DNA from 2 places in the Streptomyces sp. NPDC017993 genome. Region 2 is predicted to be linked to the other one. Evidence: riboswitches for the same ligand, from Rfam matches in the RefSeq annotation. Region 2 holds a riboswitch; the other holds the start of a gene.
What was found. Region 2 has a riboswitch for cobalamin ahead of ACH4FH_RS24435 (ribonucleoside-diphosphate reductase subunit alpha). Riboswitches for the same ligand answer to the same signal wherever they lie in the genome.
Positions count from the first base shown of each region.

Region 1: another riboswitch for cobalamin. It lies ahead of ACH4FH_RS28540 (prenyltransferase/squalene oxidase repeat-containing protein); the one in region 2 lies ahead of ACH4FH_RS24435 (ribonucleoside-diphosphate reductase subunit alpha).

Region 1 covers NZ_JBIRGO010000017.1:178,842-188,193, forward strand. Annotated here, with positions in the region: gene ACH4FH_RS28505 (prenyltransferase) at 1-132, opposite strand, end outside; gene ACH4FH_RS28510 (class I SAM-dependent methyltransferase) at 129-1,028, opposite strand; gene ACH4FH_RS28515 (glycosyltransferase family 4 protein) at 1,159-2,571, opposite strand; gene ACH4FH_RS28520 (TetR family transcriptional regulator) at 2,811-3,503, shown strand; gene ACH4FH_RS28525 (ferredoxin) at 3,476-3,709, opposite strand; gene ACH4FH_RS28530 (aldehyde dehydrogenase) at 3,709-5,160, opposite strand; gene ACH4FH_RS28535 (MBL fold metallo-hydrolase) at 5,424-6,533, shown strand; cobalamin riboswitch at 6,662-6,843, shown strand; gene ACH4FH_RS28540 (prenyltransferase/squalene oxidase repeat-containing protein) at 7,005-8,336, shown strand; gene ACH4FH_RS28545 (SCO2322 family protein) at 8,336-9,082, shown strand; gene ACH4FH_RS28550 (CbiQ family ECF transporter T component) at 9,055-9,352, shown strand, end outside.
Region 2 covers NZ_JBIRGO010000013.1:186,080-195,431, reverse strand. Annotated here, with positions in the region: gene ACH4FH_RS24445 (transglycosylase domain-containing protein) at 1-1,910, opposite strand, end outside; gene ACH4FH_RS24440 (ribonucleotide-diphosphate reductase subunit beta) at 2,029-3,081, opposite strand; gene ACH4FH_RS24435 (ribonucleoside-diphosphate reductase subunit alpha) at 3,081-5,525, opposite strand; cobalamin riboswitch at 5,684-5,845, opposite strand; partial or broken gene ACH4FH_RS24430 (Uma2 family endonuclease) at 5,962-6,550, shown strand; gene mctP (monocarboxylate uptake permease MctP) at 6,642-8,267, opposite strand; gene ACH4FH_RS24420 (DUF3311 domain-containing protein) at 8,336-8,596, opposite strand; gene ACH4FH_RS24415 (GntR family transcriptional regulator) at 8,838-9,352, opposite strand, start outside.

The DNA of each region.
Region 1 (9,352 bases), on a different contig from region 2:
GTGCCCGCGGAACCAGGGGATCGCGCCGTCCGCGCGCTGGATCGCGAGGATGCCGGCGACCGTACGGGCCGCCTGTTCGGCGGTGAGCACACCCGGCAGGACCAGGCGCTCGGTACGCCCGGGACTCGTCACTTGGCGGCTCCGGCGGTGGACTCGGTGGACTTGGCGGGCTTGGCGGCGCGCTTGGCCGGCCTGGCCGTGGACTTGGTGGCCTTGGTGGCCTTGCCCGCGGTCTTGGCGGCCTTTGCCGTATCGGCCGTCTCGGCCTTCACCGGCTCGGCGGTCGTCCCGGCGTCCTGCTCGGGCAGCCGCGGCTTGGTGGCGTAGGCGACGAAGCTCTTGCCGATGACGGGGTTGAGCGCCTGCTCCGCGAGCCGGGTGGCCAGCGGCTTCTTCATGATGTCCCAGACCAGCAGCTTGTGGTACGCCTTCACCGGCAGCGGGGCGTCGTCGCCGTCCTTGTTCACGCCGAAGGCGCACTTGAGCCACCAGTAGGGGCTGTGCAGGCCGTGCGCGTGGTGCGTGCCGTACGGCTCCAGGCCCGCCTCGCGCATCTTGCCGAGCAGCTCGTCGCCGCGGTAGATCCGGATGTGACCGCCCTCGACCTCGTGGTAGGCGTCGCTGAGTGCCCAGCAGATCTTCTCCGGGCCGTAGCGCGGGACGGTGACGGCGATCCGGCCGCCGGGGCGCAGCACCCGCACCATCTCGGCGAGCACGCCCTTGTCGTCGGGGATGTGCTCCATCACCTCGGAGATGATCACGACGTCGAAGCTGTCGTCGGGGAACGGCAGGGCGAGCGCGTCACCCTCCATCGCGGTGGCGGTGGCGCCCGCCGGGACCTCGCCGGCCTCCTTCATCGCGGCGAACCACTTGGCGACCTCGCGGATCTCCTCGCCGTTCTGATCGAGGGCGACGACCTGCGCGCCGCGTCGGTAACACTCGAAGGCGTGCCGACCCGCGCCGCAGCCCAGGTCGAGTACGCGGTCGCCCGGGGCGAGCGGGAAACGGGAAAAGTCGACGGTCAGCACGGCGTTCTGCTTTCGTCCGGCGGTTCATGGCGGTGGTGGCTGCGGGAAGCGGTGGGGCACAAGGTGCGGGGGTGGCAGCCGACGCCCCGCGCACCGGCGCGCGCGCCCGGAGGCGCGGTCGGACCCGGCACTAGGCGCGTCCGGCGGTACTCGGGGTGGCCGCGGTACCCGCGGCGCCCCCTGCCGCCCCCTGAGGACGGGTTCCGGCGGCGGCGCGGTCCGTCTGGAGGGCGATCGCCTCACGGTAGCGCTCCGCGGTGCCGAGGGCGGCCTGCCGCCAGGTGAAGCGGGCGAGCACCCGCTCGCGTCCCGCCGCGCCCAGCCGCCGGCGCAACGGGGCGTCTCCCAGGAGGCGGAGGAGCCCGGCAGCCAGTGCGCCGGCGTCGCCCGGGGGCACCGCCAGACAGGTCTCGCCGTCGGCGCCGGCGACTTCGGGGATGGCGCCGCCGGTGGTGGCCAGCAGCGGGGTGCCGGTGGCCATCGCCTCGGCCGCGGGGAGCGAGAAGCCCTCGTAGAGGGAGGGCACACAGGCGATCTGCGCGCCGCGCACCAGGTCGACGAGTTCGCTGTCGCTGATGCCCTTGACGAACTCGATGGCGTGGGCGAGGCCGTGGCGTTCGATGGCCGCGGCGACCGGTCCGTCGTCGGCGCGCTTGCCGACGACCACCAGATGCGCGTCGGGGTTCTCGGTACGGACCTTGGCGAGCGCCTCGACGAGGTGGACCAGGCCCTTGAGCGGCACGTCGGCGCTGGAGGTCGTGACGATCCGGCCGGGCACCTCGGGGACGGACGGGTCCGGGGAGAAGAGGTCGGTGTCGGCGCCGATGTGCACGACGTGGATCCGGCCGTCGGCCACGCCGAGGTCGTCGACGATCTCCTGGCGGGAGGAGCCGGAGACGGTGAGCACGGACGGCAGCCGGCGGGCGACCCGCTTCTGCATCCGGGTGAAGCCGTACCAGCGGCGGACCGAGGCGCGGCGCCGCCAGCCGTCGGCGGCTTCCAGGTCCAGGCGCCGGTCGACGGTGATGGGGTGGTGAATCGTGGTGACCAGCGGGGCGCCGATCGCGCGCGGACCGCCGAGCAGGCCGTATCCGAGCGTCTGGTTGTCGTGCACGACGTCGAACTCGCCCTGCCGGGCGGCGAGGTGACGCCGGGCCCGCAGGGAGAAGGTGAGCGGCTCGGGGAAGCCGCCGGTCCACATCGTGCCGACTTCGAGGGCGTCGACCCAGTCGCGGAACTCGCGGAGCCGCGGCGTGCGGAACGGGTCGGGCTGCCGGTAGAGGTCGAGGCTGGCCAGCTCGGTCAGCGTCACCCCGTCGTCGAGAACGGGGTAGGGCTGGGCGCCGATGACCTCAACGGTGTGGCCGAGCCGGGCCAGTTCGCGCGAGAGGTGGCGGACATAGACGCCTTGACCACCGCAGAAAGGGTTCCCCTTGTAGGTGAGCATCGCGATGCGCAGGGGTCCGTCGCCGTTGTGCGGGGCGGAGGCCGAGGGGGCCTCTGCGGGGCGAGGCGCGGCTGCCTGGACGGCCTCTGCGGTCACGCTCGGCCCCCTTCTCACTGGACTTTCGCCGGAGCGTAACCGCTGGCGGTAATCTAGAACAAGTTTCAGAACTGATCGGCTACTGATCAGTTCACGGAGCTTCGAATCTACCGGCCGAGCCCCCCGCGGAAAGAGTCGCACCAGGTGATTCGCGCCACGACCCGCCCCCCTGCCATGCTGTGCCGATCACACCACCGGCACTCACCGCATCGCGGACGCAATGCCACGGAATGGGATATATGACTACGGAATCCAAGGCGGCCAAGCCGGCGCTTCCCGCGAGTCCTCCCCTGACCGAACGTCAGGAGGCCCGTCGACGCCGCATCCTGCACACCAGCGCCAAGCTGGCCGGCCGCGGCGGGTTCGACGCCGTGCAGATGCGCGAGGTGGCCGAGTCCTCGGGCGTCGCACTCGGCACCCTCTACCGCTATTTCCCCTCCAAGGTGCATCTGCTGGTCGCGACCATGCAGGACCAGCTCCAGCACATGCACGAGACGTTGCGCAAGCGGCCGCCGTCGGAGGAGGACCCGGGCAAACGGGTCGCCCAGACCCTGATGCGGGCGTTCCGCGCCCTCCAGCGCGAACCGCACCTCGCGGACGCCATGGTGCGCGCGCTGACCTTCGCCGACCGCTCGGTCAGCCCCGAGGTGGACACCGTCTCCCGGCTGACCACCGCGATCATCCTGGACGCGATGAACCTGGACGGGCCCGCCACCCCCGACCAGTTGTCCGCGGTACGCGTCATCGAGCACACCTGGCACTCGGCGCTGATCACCTGGCTGTCCGGGCGGGCCTCGATCGCCCAGGTGAAGATCGACATCGAGACGGTCTGCCGGCTGATCGACGTCACCGCACCGGATCCGGGGCCGCGGCCGGGGACTCGACCGGGGTCGGGGACGGCTCCTCACTCCTCCGGCGGGAAGACCGGCTGACCGCTGTCCGCCGCGGTGATGAGGATCGCCTCGACCGGGCACCCCTCGGCCGCCGCCAGCACGCTCTCGGCGGGGTCACCCTCCGGCACCACCGGGTGCGACTGCCGGGCGGAGTCGAGGCGGAAGCCGTCGGGTGCCGCCCCGACGCACATCCCCGACCCGATGCACACGCTCCGGTCCACCTCCACCCGCCAGCGGTCCCCCATCAGGCACCCGCCGGCAGGTGGATCATCTTGTGCTCCAGATACTCGCCGAACCCCTCCGGGCCGAACTCCCGCCCGATGCCGGAGTTCTTGTAGCCGCCGAACGGGCCGAGCATGTCGATGCTGAAGGTGTTCACCGAGTACGTACCGGTGCGCACCTGCCGCGCGATGTCGATGCCCCGCTCGACGTCGGCCGTCCACACCGAGCCGGAGAGGCCGTAGTCGGAGTCGTTGGCGATCCGTACCGCCTCGGCCTCGTCGTCGTAGGGCAGCAGGCAGATGACCGGGCCGAAGATCTCCTCGCGGGCTATCCGCATGGAGTTGGCGACCTCGCCAAAGAGCGTCGGCTCGACGTACCAGCCCGTCGGCTGCCCCTCGGGCCGGCCGCCCCCCGTCAGGACCTTGGCGCCTTCCTGCTGGCCGAGCGCGATGTAGTCCAGCGAACGCTGCTGCTGCCGGCGGGCGACCAGCGGGCCGAGTTCGGTGGCCGGATCCAGCGGGTCGCCGACGGTCAGGGCGCCGGCCGCCGCGGTGAACCGCTCGGCGATCTCGTCGTAGCGACTGCGCGGCGCGAGAATCCGCGTCTGGGCCACACACGCCTGGCCGTTGATCATCCAGGCGAACGGCACGATGCCGGCCACCGCCGCTTCCAGATCCGCGTCCGGCAGGATCACCGCGGCGGACTTGCCGCCCAGCTCCAGCGTGACGCGGCTGAGGTTGCGGGCCGCGACCTCCATGACCCGCTTGCCCGCCGCCACCGACCCGGTGAACGAGACCTTGTCCACGCCCGGATGCCCGACCAGGTACTCACTGACCTCCCGGTCCGCGGGCAGGATCGACAGCACCCCCTCCGGCAGCCCGGCCTCGGTCACGATCTCGGCGAGGAGGTAGGCGTCCAGCGGAGTCTCCGGCGACACCTTCAACACCACCGAGCAGCCCGCCAGCAGGGCCGGCGCGAGCTTGGCGGCGGCGGTGAACTGCGGGACGTTCCAGGGCACGACGGCCGCGACCACCCCGGCCGGCTCCCGGCGGACCAGCAGCGGGCCCAGCAGGCCGGCGCGCCGCTCCTCGAACGGGAAGTCACGGGCCACGGCGAGGGCCGCGTCCCACACCAGCATCGCCGCCAGCGACTGCACCATCAGTCCGGAGGTGACGGGTGTGCCGTTCTCGGAGCTGATGACCCGGGCGATCTCCTCGCTGCGCGCGGCGAAGGCGTCCTTGATGCGGGTCACCACGGCGATCCGCTCCGCCAGCGGGGCCCTGGCCCAGACCCCGGAGTCGAAGGACGTGCGGGCCGCAGCCACCGCGCGGTCGACATCGGCCCGGGAGGCGTGCGGAACCCGGCCGATGACCTGCTCGGTGTGCGGTGAGACGACCTCGATCGTGTCGCGGCCGGCCGGGTCGACCAACTCACCGCCTATGTAGAGCTTTCCGTGCTCGACGAGGTCGCTCATCGCTGCCGCCTCCCGCGGGTTGGCCGCCCTCGGCCGGCTGGCATTCATGCGCCCGCCGACATCTGACGCTGCATCAGAAACTGATACCAGTTCCCCTTGCAGGAGTCCACGGCGCGCACACAATCACCGCGCCGTCGGCCCCCACTTCCTAGCCGGTGCCTGTCTACTGCCTCAACTCCGCCATCGAAAAGACCACTTCAGGACGTACTGGAACTCGTTCTAGTTATAGTGACCGGGCAGGCCCACACCGAGAGGGGACCGGGATGACACAGGTGACCGACCACAGGGGCGGGGTATGGAGCATCGCCGTCCCCATCCCGGACAATCCGCTCGGCCACACCCTCGTCCACCTCCTGGAGACCGACCGCGGTCCGGTGCTCATCGACACCGGCTGGGACGACCCGGACTCCTGGGACACCCTCGTCGCCGGTGTCGAGGGATGCGGGTTCGCCGTCACCGACCTGCACGGCGTCCTGATCACCCACCACCACCCCGACCACCACGGCCTCTCCGCCAAGGTCCGCGAGGCGTCCGGGGCCTGGATCGCGATGCACGCGGCCGACACCGCCATGGTCCGCCGCAGCCGCGAGGCCGAGCCGGGCCGGTGGCTCGACTACCTGACCGCCAAACTCACGGCGGCGGGCGCGCCCGAGGACCACCTCGCGCCCCTGCGGGCGGCCCGCGCCAAGGGCAGCGCCCGGTCACTGCCCGCCCGGCGGCCCGCGCTGCCCGACCGCGACATCGCCCCCGGCGAGCTGCTCGACCTCCCCGGGCGTCGGCTGCGGGGGATCTGGACGCCGGGGCACACCCCGGGACACGTCTGCCTGCATCTGGAGGAGGAGCACCCGGGGCGGGGCACGGGGGCCGGTGCGGGGGCCGGGGACGGGGAGGCCGGGAGTGCGGTGGCCGGGGCCCCGGCCGGGCAGCCCCACCGCTTCGGCCGGCTGTTCTCCGGCGACCACCTCCTCCCCGGCATCACCCCGCACGTCGGGCTGTACGAGGACCCGGACGACGCCACGGTCACCGACCCGCTGGGCGACTACCTCGACTCCCTGGAGCGGATCGGCAGGCTCGCCCCCGCCGAGGTGCTGCCCGCCCACCAGCACGCGTTCGCCGACGCGGACGGGCGCGTGCAAGAACTCCTCGCCCACCACGAAGAGCGCCTGTCCGGACTGAGAGCACTGCTCCGCGAACCCCTCACGCCCTGGCAGCTCGCGGTGGCGATGGAGTGGAACCGCCCCTGGGAGCAGATCCCCTACGGCTCCCGCAACATCGCCGTCTCGGAAGCCGAGGCCCACCTGCGCCGCCTGGTGAAACTCGGGCACGCCGAGCCCGTCCCCGGCTCCGACCCGGTGACGTACCGGGCGGCATGACCCCCGAGGGCCGGCGCCCGACACCGCCCGACACCGCCCGACACCGCCCGCGGGGAAGGGCTCCGCCGCCCCGCTCCCCGCGCCCGCACGCCGGGGCCGCGTTCCCGCCGGTATCCGTACGTGCGAGCGAACCCCTTGCGGGCGCCGGTTAAGGTGTGCGTGAAAACTTCATCCGTGCCTATCGGGGGAAGCCGGTGAAAATCCGGCGCTGACCCGCAACCGTGAGGACGGCCCGCCCGCGCACCGCGACGCTTACGCGGCACGCACGGCCGTACGAGCCGGAGCACCCGCTGGCGCACGACCAAGGCTCCCGCCCCGGCCCCGCCTTCGGACGGCCGGTGCGCGGCACCGTCGAGGTATACGGAGCTGAGCCCGGTGCCACCGCGTGGGTCCGACGACCGGGCGCGCGGGCGGCCGGCCGAGCGCGGCTGCGTACACCGCTGCGAACCGACCCCGAGAGGCACCGACCCCATGGCTCCTTCCTTCGCCGTCCTGGCACGCCGCGCCGCCGCGGCGCTGGCCACCGCGGCGGTGCTGGGCGCGGCCGCCGCCCCGGCCGCGTTCGCCGACTCCGCCGCCCCGGCCGCGGCCCCCTCGCCCTCCCCCGCGAAGCTGCCCGCCGGCCTGTACGGCGCCACCTCCCCTGAGTACGACGGCGTGTGGCGGCAGTCCCTCGCCCTGCTCGCGCAGGACACGGTGGGCCTGCGGCCCGCGGCGTCGGCGGTCGACTGGCTCACCGGGCAGCAGTGCGCCGACGGTTCGTTCGCCGCCTTCCGGGCCGACCCGGCGAAGCCCTGCGCCGCCAAGACGATGCGGGACACCAACCAGACGGGCGCCGCGGTGCAGGCACTGGCCGCGCTCGGCGGACACGGTGACGCCGTGAAGAAGGCCGTGGGCTGGCTGAAGTCCGTGCAGAACAAGGACGGCGGATGGAGTTCGATGGCGGGCTCGGCGAGCGACGCCAACTCCACCTCCGTGGTCATCGGGGCACTCGTCGCGGCGGGCGAGAAGCCGGCCGCCGTGACCTCGGAAGAGGGCGGCAAGTCGCCCTTCGACGCGCTGCTGACCTTCCAGCTGGGCTGCAGGGCGAAGTCCGCGGAGCGCGGCGCCTTCGCCTTCCAGCCCAAGGACGGCGCGTTGGCCCCGAACGCCGACGCCACCGCGGCCGCCGCGCTGGGCGCCCTCGGCGAGGGCTTCGTCGTCACGCCGGCCGGCAAGGACACAGTCACCCCTGTCCGCCCGCTGACCTGCAAGGACGGTGCGGACAGCCAGGGCGACGACGGTAAGGGCAAGGGCAGCGCGGACGCCGGTGCCCGGAAGGTGGCGGCCGGGGGCGCGGACGCCTACCTCGTCGCGCAGCTCGACGCGAACGGGCAGCACCTGCTGTCCGCGATGCCCGGCGCGGAGGACCAGCCGGACGTCGGCAACACCGCCGACACCGTCCTCGCGCTGGCCGCGGGAGCGCACGGCGCGGCCGCGCAGAAGCCGCTGAAGTGGCTGGAACAGCACGCGGCGGACTGGGCGAAGCAGAACGGCCCGGCCGCGTATGCCCAGCTGGTGCTCGCCGCGCACGCCACGGGCACCGACCCGCGCGCCTTCGGCGGCACCGACCTGGTCGCCGCTCTCAACGCCACCGGCCCCGCGCCGGCCGCCGGCCAGAAGCAGGGGAAGAGCGCCGACGCGAAGGACACGGAGGACAGCGGGAGCGGCATGGGCATCTGGTGGGTCGTCGGCGTCGGGCTCGCCGTGGGCGCCGGTATCGGCTTCCTGCTGAGCGGCCGCAAGAAGAAGAACGCCCTCTGATGCGCTTCCCTCGTATCGCCTGCGCCCTGCTGCTGGCCGGCACGATCAGCGGCCTGGCCGCCGCGCCCGCCCAGGCGCAGGAGTACCGCTACTGGTCCTTCTGGAACAGCAAGGGCGGCTCGGGCGGCTCCGGTGGCGCCGCCGGTTCCTGGGCGTACGCGACCGAAGGGCCGGCCACCGCGCGGCCGGCCGACGGTGCGGTCGAGGGGTTCCGGTTCACCGTGAGCGCCGACTCCGCCGCGGCCGCCGGCCCGCGCACGGCCGCCGACTTCGACGCGATCTGCCAGGGCACACCCGCCAAGGAGAACAGCAAGCGGGTCGGCGTCGTCATCGACTTCGGCAGTGCGTCGGACGCGCCCGGCGGGGAGCGGCCGCCGAAGCCGCGGACGCACTGCGCCGTTGTCCCTGAGGACGCCTCGGCGGGTGAGGTACTGGCCGCGGTCGCCCGGCCGCTGCGGTACGACCCCCACGCCCTGTTGTGCGCCATCGCCGACTACCCGCGGTCGGGGTGCGCGGACCGGGTCGGCGGATCAGGCGACACGGGGGCCGAGGACGAGGCAGGCGGCAAGGACGAGGCAGCCGCGGGCTCCGGGCCGGACGCCTCCGCGCCGTCGGCGGAGCGGGGTTCCGGCACGGTGGACCACGGCGAGGACGGCGGCCCGTCCGCCGGACTGCTCGGCGGCGGCGCGGCCGTCTTCGCCCTGGGAGCGGCGGCCGTATGGCAGGCACGCCGCCGACGCGGATGAGCGCCCCGCGCGCGACCCGTACCACCGCGCTGCACGCCGGAGCGTGGTGGCTGTGGGCGCTCGGCCTGGCGACCGCGGCCTCCCGCACCACCAATCCGCTGCTGCTCGGCATGCTGGTCGGGGTGGCGGGCTACGTCGTCGCGGCCCGCCGTACGGACGCGCCCTGGGCCCGGTCGTACGGTGCGTTCGCCAAGCTCGGCCTGTTCGTGATCGCCATCCGGCTGGTCTTCGCCTTCGTCCTGGGCTCGCCGATCCCCGGTTCCCACGTTC
Region 2 (9,352 bases):
ACCCGCGGCGGGAGGTCCGTGCCCAGCCCGGTCACGGAGCCGCCCACGCCCTGCATCGGCAGCAGCTCCGGCGCTCCCGGCTTGTTGCGGAAGACGGTGATGGCGGTGGTCGGCTCGCTGCCGTCACCGGCTCCGGGCGCGCGGTCGGGCCGGATCCCGGGCACCGCGCCGCCCCCGGCGCCCGCCGCGGTGCCGATGAACCACGCCGACTTCATCCGGTCGCCGGGCTCCGTGCCGGCGGCCGCGACCGGCCGGTAGCGCTGCCGCCCGCCGGTGCCGTCCGGCCCCAGGGTGCGCCAACCCCAGCCTTCCAGGGCGCCGGTCACCTGCTGGGCGACGCCGGACGTGAGGACCTGCTCGGGCGCCGGCCGGCCGAAGCCGTCGACCGGCCTGCCGTTGCGGGTGACCCGGGAGACCGCGTACGGGTCGGTATGCCGGCCGTCGTTGGCGAAGGTGGTGTACGCGCTCGCCAGCCGGATCGCGCTCGGAGCCGAGGTGCCCAGCGGGAAGGTCGGCTCCAGGCGCGCCAGGCTCTCCTTGTGCAGGCCCGCGGCCAGCGCGAGATGGCGGATCCGCGCCAGCCCGATGCGCTGCCCGGCCTGTACGAATGGCGGGTTCTCGCCTTCCATCAGGGCCCCGAAGAGATCTTCGGCGACGGGGTGGGTCTCCCGGCCCACCGGCATCGGCTTCGTGGCGGCCTCCTCGGCCTGCTGCAGCAGCGCGGCGGCGAGGACGAACGGTTTGAAGGCCGATCCTGCCGGGACGGCCGAGGTGTCCGCGTTGTTGCTGAAGTGCCGGGTGGCGTCCGTGCCGCCGTAGAGGGCGACGATCGCGCCGTCGCGCGGGCGGACCGATGCCGCGCCGAATTCCACGAAGGTGTCGGCGGCCCGCTTCTTCGGATCGAGGTCGCGCTTGCGCACCGTGGTGACCGCCTTTTCCAGCCGGCGGGTGCGCTGTTTGTCGAAAGTGGTGTAAATGCGGTAGCCGCCGCGCGCCAGGTCCTTGTCGGTCAGACCGCTGCCGCTCTTGATGAACTTGTTGGCGACATCGACCAGATAGCCGGTCTGCCCGGCCTGACTGGTGGGTTTCTCCAACGCCCGTGGTTCCGGGAAGACCCGGTATTTCGCCCGCTCGGCCGCGCTCATGGCGCCGGTGTCGACCTGCCGGTCCAGAATCCACTTCCAGCGTGCCACCGCCCGCTCGTGGGACGCCTTGCCCAGGCCCGGATCGTACTGCTCCGCGCCCTTCAACAAGGCGGCCAGCAGGGCGGCCTGACCGGGATTGAGCCGCTGTGCGTCGATGCCGTAATACGCGTGCGCGGCGGCCTGGATTCCGTACGAACCGCGCCCGAACCAGCTGGTGTTGAGGTAACCGCGGAGAATCTCCTGCTTGGACTTCTGGTTGTTCACCTTCAAGGAGATGATGAATTCCTTGACCTTGCGGGTGACCGTCTGGTCCTGCGAGAGATAGGTGTTCTTCACGTATTGCTGGGTGATGGTGGAGCCGCCCTGCGCCTCCTCGCCGGAGACCATGTTCACGACGGCGCGGGCGATGCCCTGCAACGAGACGCCCGAGTCGCTGTAGAAGGTGGCGTTCTCCGCCGAGATGACGGCGCTCTCGACGGAGTCGGGCACCTTGTCGAGCGAGATGTTCTGCCGGTTGACGGGCCCGACGCTCACCATCTGGCTGCCGTCCGCCCAGTAGTAGACGGTGGCTTCCCGGCCGGCCAGCGCGTTCTCGTTCGGGATGCCGACGTTGACGTAGACGAGCGCGAACAGTCCGGCGAGGACCGCGATGCCGGCCCCGAAGGTGCCGGCCACCAGACGCCAGGAGGGCAGCCAGCGGCGCGGCCCCTCCCGCCCCAGGCGCGGATAGTCGATGAACCGGCGACGCCCCTTCGTTCCCTTCATGCTCCCGTAGACGAGGCGGGAGGCGGACGGGTTTGCCATCTAACCGAATGCTCACAATCGGCGGGACGGCAGATGGGACGAAGGGGCGTCGCGGCAGGATTCGCGGTGAACGCGGCGGTCAGAAGTCGTCGTCGAAGGAGACCGAGCCCTCGACGGCGACCTGGTAGGCCGAGGCCCGGCGCTCGAAGAAGTTCGTCAGCTCCTGGACGTTCTGCAACTCCATGAAGGAGAACGGGTTCTCCGAGCCGTACACGGGCGGGAAGCCCAGACGCTGCAACCGCTGGTCGGCGACGCACTGGAGGTACTCGCGCATCGACTCGGTGTTCATGCCCGGCAGGCCCTCGCCGCACAGGTCACGGCCGAACTGCAGCTCCGCCTCCACGGCTTCCTTGAGCATCTCGACGACTTGCTGCTCCAGCTGGTCGTCGAAGAGGTCGGGCTCCTCCTGGCGGACGGTGTCCACCACCGAGAACGCGAACTCCATGTGCATGGACTCGTCGCGGAACACCCAGTTGGTGCCGGTGGCCAGGCCGTGCAGCAGGCCGCGCGAGCGGAACCAGTAGACGTAGGCGAAGGCGCCGTAGAAGAACAGGCCCTCGATGCAGGCCGCGAAGCAGATCAGGTTGAGCAGGAAGCGGCGCCGGTCGGCCCTGGACTCCAGCCGGTCGATGCTCTCGACCGAGTCCATCCATTTGAAGCAGAACTCGGCCTTCTCGCGGATGGACGGGATGTTCTCCACGGCCGCGAAGGCGGCGGCGCGGTCGTCCGGGTCGGGCAGGTAGGTGTCCAGCAGCGTCAGATAGAACTGGACGTGCACCGCCTCCTCGAACAGCTGACGGCTCAGGTACAGCCGCGCCTCGGGGGAGTTGATGTGCTTGTAGAGCGTCAGGACCAGGTTGTTGGACACGATCGAGTCGCCGGTCGCGAAGAACGCGACCAGTCGGCCGATCATGTGCTGCTCGCCCGGCGAGAGCTTGGCGAGGTCGGTGACGTCGGAGTGGAGGTCGACCTCCTCCACCGTCCAGGTGTTCTTGATCGCGTCGCGGTAGCGGTCGTAGAAGTCGGGGTACCGCATGGGTCGCAGCGTCAGTTCGAAGCCCGGGTCCAGGAGGTTCTTGGTACCGGTGGTGGCCGTGTGTGCCGCGGATGCTGTGGTGGCTTCGGTGGTCATTACTGGCAGGCCTCGCAGGACTCGGGGTTTTCCAGGGAGCAGGCGACCGCGTCGGGGTCGGTGGCCTGCTGGGGGACGGTGGCGGGGGCCGCGGCCGCCGTGCCGCGCGCCGACTGCGCGATCCGCGTCGCCGGGCGGGAGCGCAGGTAGTACGTGGTCTTGATGCCGCGTTTCCAGGCGTAGGCGTACATCGAGCTGAGCTTGCCGATGGTCGGTGACGCCATGAAGAGGTTCAGCGACTGGCTCTGGTCGAGGTACGGAGTACGGGCCGCGGCCATGTCGATCAGCGCGCGCTGCGGGACCTCCCAGGCGGTGCGGTACAGCGCCCGGACCTCCTCGGGAATCCACTCGACGTCCTGCACACTGCCGTTGGCCTCGCGCAGGGCGTCGCGGGTCCGCGCGTCCCACAGCCCCAGCGCCTTGAGCTCCTCGATCAGATAGGCGTTGACCTGGAGGAACTCGCCGGACAGCGTCTCGCGCTTGAAGAGGTTGGAGACCTGCGGCTCGATGCACTCGTACACGCCCGCGATCGAGGCGATCGTCGCGGTCGGCGCGATCGCCAGCAGAAGCGAGTTCCGCATTCCGGTCGCCGCGATCCGGGTCCGCAGCGCCGCCCAGCGGTCCGCCCAGCGGGGCTCGGCGTTGGGGTAGTGGTCGGGGTGCAGCACCCCGCGGGCGGTGCGGGTGGAGGACCAGGCAGGGTGCGGGCCGCGCCGCTCCGCCAGGTCGGCGGACGCCTCGTACGCGGCGAGCATGATCCGCTCGGAGATCCGGGTCGACAGCTCCCGCGCCTCGGCCGAGTCGAACGGCAGCCGCAGCCGGAAGAAGACGTCCTGCAGGCCCATCAGGCCCAGACCGACCGGCCGCCAGCGGGAGTTGGAGGCGCCGGCCTGCTCGGTCGGGTAGAAGTTGATGTCCACGACGCGGTCGAGGAAGGTGACGGCGGTGCGGACCGTCGCGTCCAGCCGCTCCCAGTCCATCGCTTCCTCCCAGCCGGCGGCCTCGTCGCCCAGATGCGCGGCGAGGTTGACCGACCCGAGGTTGCAGACCGCGGTTTCCCCGTCGTCCGTGACCTCCAGGATCTCGGTGCACAGGTTTGACGAGTGCACGACCTTGCCGGGCTCGGCGGTCTGGTTGGCGGTGCGGTTGGCGGCGTCCTTGAACGTCATCCAGCCGTTGCCGGTCTGCGCCAGGGTGCGCATCATCCGCGAGTACAGCAGCCGGGCCGGGATCTGCTTGAGCGCCCTGCCCTCGGCCTCGGCCCTGCGGTAGGCGGCGTCGAACTCGTCGCCCCACAGGTCCACCAGCTCCGGCGCGTCCGACGGCGAGAACAGCGACCAGTCGGCGTCCGCCTCGACGCGGCGCATGAACTCGTCCGGGATCCAGTGCGCGATGTTCAGGTTGTGCGTACGGCGGGCCTCCTCGCCGGTGTTGTCGCGCAGCTCCAGGAACTCCTCGATGTCGGCGTGCCAGGTCTCCAGGTAGACGCAGGCGGCGCCCTTGCGGCGGCCGCCCTGGTTCACCGCCGCGACCGAGGCGTCCAGGGTGCGCAGGAACGGCACGATGCCGTTCGAGTGGCCGTTGGTGCCCCGGATCAGCGACCCCCGTGCGCGGATCCGGGAGTAGGAAAGACCGATGCCGCCGGCGTGCTTGGAGAGCCGGGCGACCTGGTGGTAGCGGTCGTAGATCGAGTCGAGTTCGTCCAGCGGGGAGTCCAGCAGATAGCACGAGGACATCTGCGGGTGGCGGGTGCCGGAGTTGAACAGGGTGGGGGAGGACGGCAGATAGGACAGTGAGCTGGTGAGGCGGTACAGCTCGGCGACGTCGTCCAGCGCGGCCGTGGAGTCGTTCTCGGCGAGACCGCAGGCCACCCGGAGCAGGAAGTGCTGTGGTGTCTCGATGACCTGACGGGTGGTGGGGTGCCGCAGGAGGTAGCGGGAGTGCAGGGTGCGCAGGCCGAAGTAGCCGAAGCGGTCGTCGGCGCCGTCGGCGAGGGCCTTGTCGACGGAGGCGTCCAGGCGGGCGGCGTGGGTGCGGACGAACGCGGCGGTGGCGTCGGCGATCAGACCTTCGCGGTGACCGACCTCCACCGAGGCGGAGAACGCGGTGGCGCCCTGGCCCGCGGCCTCCTCCGCGATGGCGAGGGTGAGCAGCCGCGCCGCGAGCCGGGAGTACTGCGGCTCGTCACCGATCAGACCGGCCGCGGCCTCGATCGCGAGTGAGCGCAACTCGGCCTCGTCGGAGCCCGCGTGGCGGCCGCGGAGGGCGGCGGCGGCCACCTTGCCGGGGTCGGTCGCGGTCAGGTCCTCGGTCAGCTCGGTCAGGGTGCGCAGCAGGGCCACACCGGGGCCGTCCTCGGCACGGCCGTCCCGGTCGGCGGGGGCGGGCGGCGCGGACTGCACGACCTCGGCGTCTGACGCGGGCTCCGTTGGCGCGATGGTCACGTGATGCTCTCCCTCACTCGGCGGGGGCCAGGAGGGAGGGGCGCGACGGGCGCGCGCGGGCATGCGGCACCCCGGAATGTCGGGATGCGCGGGCACACCGCGCGGCGTCCACCGGCCCATCCCACGGGGCCCGGACGTATCGACGTCCGCACCGATGGCGGTGCGGGCGTACCGTCGGCAGGTCTTCGGACTCCACGGGCGCGCCGGTAGGGCTTTGGGGCCTTATGGGCGTGCTCGTACACCGTTGCGGGACAGTTCCGGATTCGCACCGGATTCCCCTGCGGCGACAGCGAGCACGAGCATACATGTGGTGGTGGCTTCTCGTGTGCACCCCCATATCTAGTGAGTTGAGAGTGATCAAGCGGTGTCTGTCCGTGCGCTCGGCTATCGGCTTCCTACGTCTCCCGCTCCGTTGATGACAGAGGGAGAAGGTTCCATGACCGCGCTTGCCGACCGGCCGCACATCATGGGCACCGAGCATTTCGAAGAGGCCGCTCGGATACTCGCCCGCCTGGAGGAAGGCGCGCGGTGGGAACTTATCGACGGGACGGTCAGGAGCAAGCCCATGCCGGACGGGGACCACGGGCGGATCATCCAGTGGCTTACCCGTGTCTGTATGCAGCATCGGCCCGAGCTCTGGCTCGACGCCCGGCCAGGGCCTGAAGGTGCAGACGTACCGAAGCGGCCGTGCCCGCCCGGACGGGACGCTCGCGCCCATGGATGCTTTCGTCGGCCAGGGCGAATGGGCCGGCCCCGACCCGGTTCTGATGGTTGTCGAGGTCGCCTCCCACGACCCCGATGCCGACCAGCGGGACCGGGTGGAAAAGCCCCGTGCGTACGCGGAGACCGGCATCCCGCTCTCTCTGCTGGTGGACCGTGATGCCCACCACGTCACGGTCTACAGCCGGCCCGACGCCGACCGCTACGAGAACGTCCACACCGTCCCCTTCGGCAAGTCGCTCCACCTGCCGGACCCGGTGAACATCACGCTCGAAACCGAGGCGCTCAAGGACTGGGTGAGCTGAACCGGCGCGGACGTCGCGCCGCGCTCCGCACGCGAACGGGCCGCCGCACCCTGGGGGTGCGACGGCCCGTGGCCGGGAGCGGTGCGGCGGGTCAGCGGCCCGCGGGGGCCTCCTCCGCGGTAGCAGGCGGCAGGTCGGGGCTGACGCCCTTGTCGCCGATGTCCGCGGTGTAGTCGCCGGGGCTGGTCTCGTCGACGCCGTCCGGCGCCTTCGCGGCCTTCAGGGCGAAGGTCAGCACGACGGTGACCACGACGTTCAGCACGAACGCGGTCAGGCCGATGTAGCCGATCTCACCGATACCCGGGATCTCCCTGCTGGAGCCGCCGAAGTGCGCCTGGGTGGGGCTGGCCACGCCGTACGCCGCGAGCGTGCCGTACGCCATGCCGACCGCCCAGCCGGCGAGCAGCGCCCAGCGGTGGAACCAGCGGGTGAACAGACCGCCGACGAGGGACGGCATGGTCTGCAGGATCCAGATGCCGCCCAGCAGCTGGAAGTTGATGGCGACCGTCTTGTCCATGGTCAGGACGAAGGCCAGCGCGCCGACCTTCACCAGCAGCGAGACGAGCTTGGCGACCTTGTGCTCCTGGGCCGGGGTGGCGTCCGGCTTCAGGAAGTCCTTGTAGACATTGCGGGTGAAGAGGTTGGCCGCGGCGATCGACATGATGGCCGCGGGCACCAGGGCGCCGATGCCGATCGCGGCGAACGCCACGCCGGCGAACCAGCTCGGGAACATGTCCTCGAAGAGCTGCGGAATCGCCAACTGGGGGTTGCCGTGGATCTCCGTGCCGGCCTTGATGGCCATGAAGCCGAGCAGCGCCAGCAGGCCCAGCATCAGGGAGTACAGCGGCAGGATCGTGGTGTTGCGGCGGATCACGTTGCGGCTGCGCGAGGACAGCGTCGCGGTGATCGAGTGCGGGTACATGAACAGCGCCAGCGCCGAGCCCAGCGCCAGCGTGGCGTAGGCCCATTGGGCGTTGGGGCCGCTCGCCAGCTCACCGCGCGGCTTACCGGTCGGTCCCGGCTGCTCGAACGCCTTCCCGGCCGAGTCGAAGATCGCGTCGAAGCCGCCCAGCTTGATCGGGATGTAGATGATCGCCACCGCGATGACGAGGTAGATCAGCCCGTCCTTGACGAAGGCGATGAGCGCGGGCGCCCGCAGCCCCGAGGAGTAGGTGTAGGCCGCCAGGACGGCGAAGGCGATCAGTAGCGGCAGGTCCTTGACGAACCAGTTGGTGGTCTCGCCGCCGCCGATACCCAGGACGTCCAGGACGGCCTGGATGCCGACCAGTTGGAGCGCGATGTACGGCATGGTCGCGAGGATGCCGGTGAGCGCCACGGCCAGCGACAGGCCCTTGGAGCCGAAGCGGCCCCGGACGAAGTCGGAGGTGGTCACATAGCCGTGCTTGTGCGACACCGACCACAGACGGGGCAGGAAGGTGAAGATCAGCGGATAGACCAGGATCGTGTAGGGCACGGCGAAGAAGCCGGCCGCGCCCGCCGCGTAGATCGCCGCCGGGACGGCGACGAAGGTGTACGCGGTGTAGAGGTCGCCGCCGAGCAGGAACCACGTCACCCAGGTGCCGAAGCTCCGGCCGCCCAGGCCCCATTCGTCGAGGTTGGCGGACTGCTCAGCCTTGCGCCAGCGGGCGGCGAGGAAGCCCATGACCGTCACGGCCAGGAAGAAGAACACGAAGACGGCCAGCGCGACGCCGTTCACGCCGTCGGTGGACGAGGCGGCCGGCGGGGCCGGAGCGGCCGGGGCCGCGGAGGCGATTGTCAGGAGAGTCACTGTGCCGCACCCGCCTTACGCGCGCGCTTCTCACGCTGCACGAGCTTGTACGCGGTCATGGTCAGCGCGGTCGAGATGAACACCCACGCCATCTGGTACCAGTAGAAGAAGGGGATCCCTATGAAGGTCGGCTCGATCCTGGCGTAGGAACTCACCCACAGCATCGCCACGAACGGAGCGAGCAGGCACAGCCCGATCACCACACGCGCGGGTGTGACGACCTTTCTGGTGCCTGGCGATTCGGCTGGCTCTGGCATGGGTGTGCTCCGTCCCTGGCGATCTCCTGTGTAATCGGCTGGAAATCTATGGCAGGGCCGTGGCGCGCGTCACTAGCTGTCCGCATATCGGTATGGAAGAGATTTCATTGCGGCCGGCCTACGGGTCCCGGAGCGGGGCGCATCGGTGCAGCTCGGAGGACCCGGGGCGGATCCGGGGCGGACGGCGGCAGCGCGTGCGCCCGGCCCCGCACGGTCGTGTACGGGGCCGGGCGCCGGGCGTTCAGTCCGTGGGGCGCTGCAGCCTGGCGACGAACTTGTAGCGGTCGCCCCGATAGACCGAGCGCACCCACTCCACCGGCTGTCCCTGCGCGTCGAGGGAGTGCCGGGAGAGCATCAGCATGGGCAGGCCGACATCGGTGCCCAGCAGACCGGCCTCGCGCGGGGTGGCGAGGGAGGTCTCGATGGTCTCCTCGGCCTCCGCGAGGCGGACGTCGTAGACCTCGGCCAGTGCGGTGTAGAGGGAGGTGTACTTGACGAGGTTGCGGCGCAGTGAGGGGAACCGCTTGGCGGACAGGTGGGTGATCTCGATGGCCATCGGCTCGCCGCTGGCCAGCCGGAGCCGCTCGATGCGCAGCACCCGGCCGCCGGTGGCGATGTCCAGCAGGCCGGCCAGCTGGTCGTCCGCGGTGACATAGCCGATGTCCAGTAGCTGGGACGTCGGTTCCAGCCCCTGGGCGCGCATGTCCTCGGTGTACGAGGTCAGTTGCAGCGCCTGGGAGACCTTGGGCTTGGCCA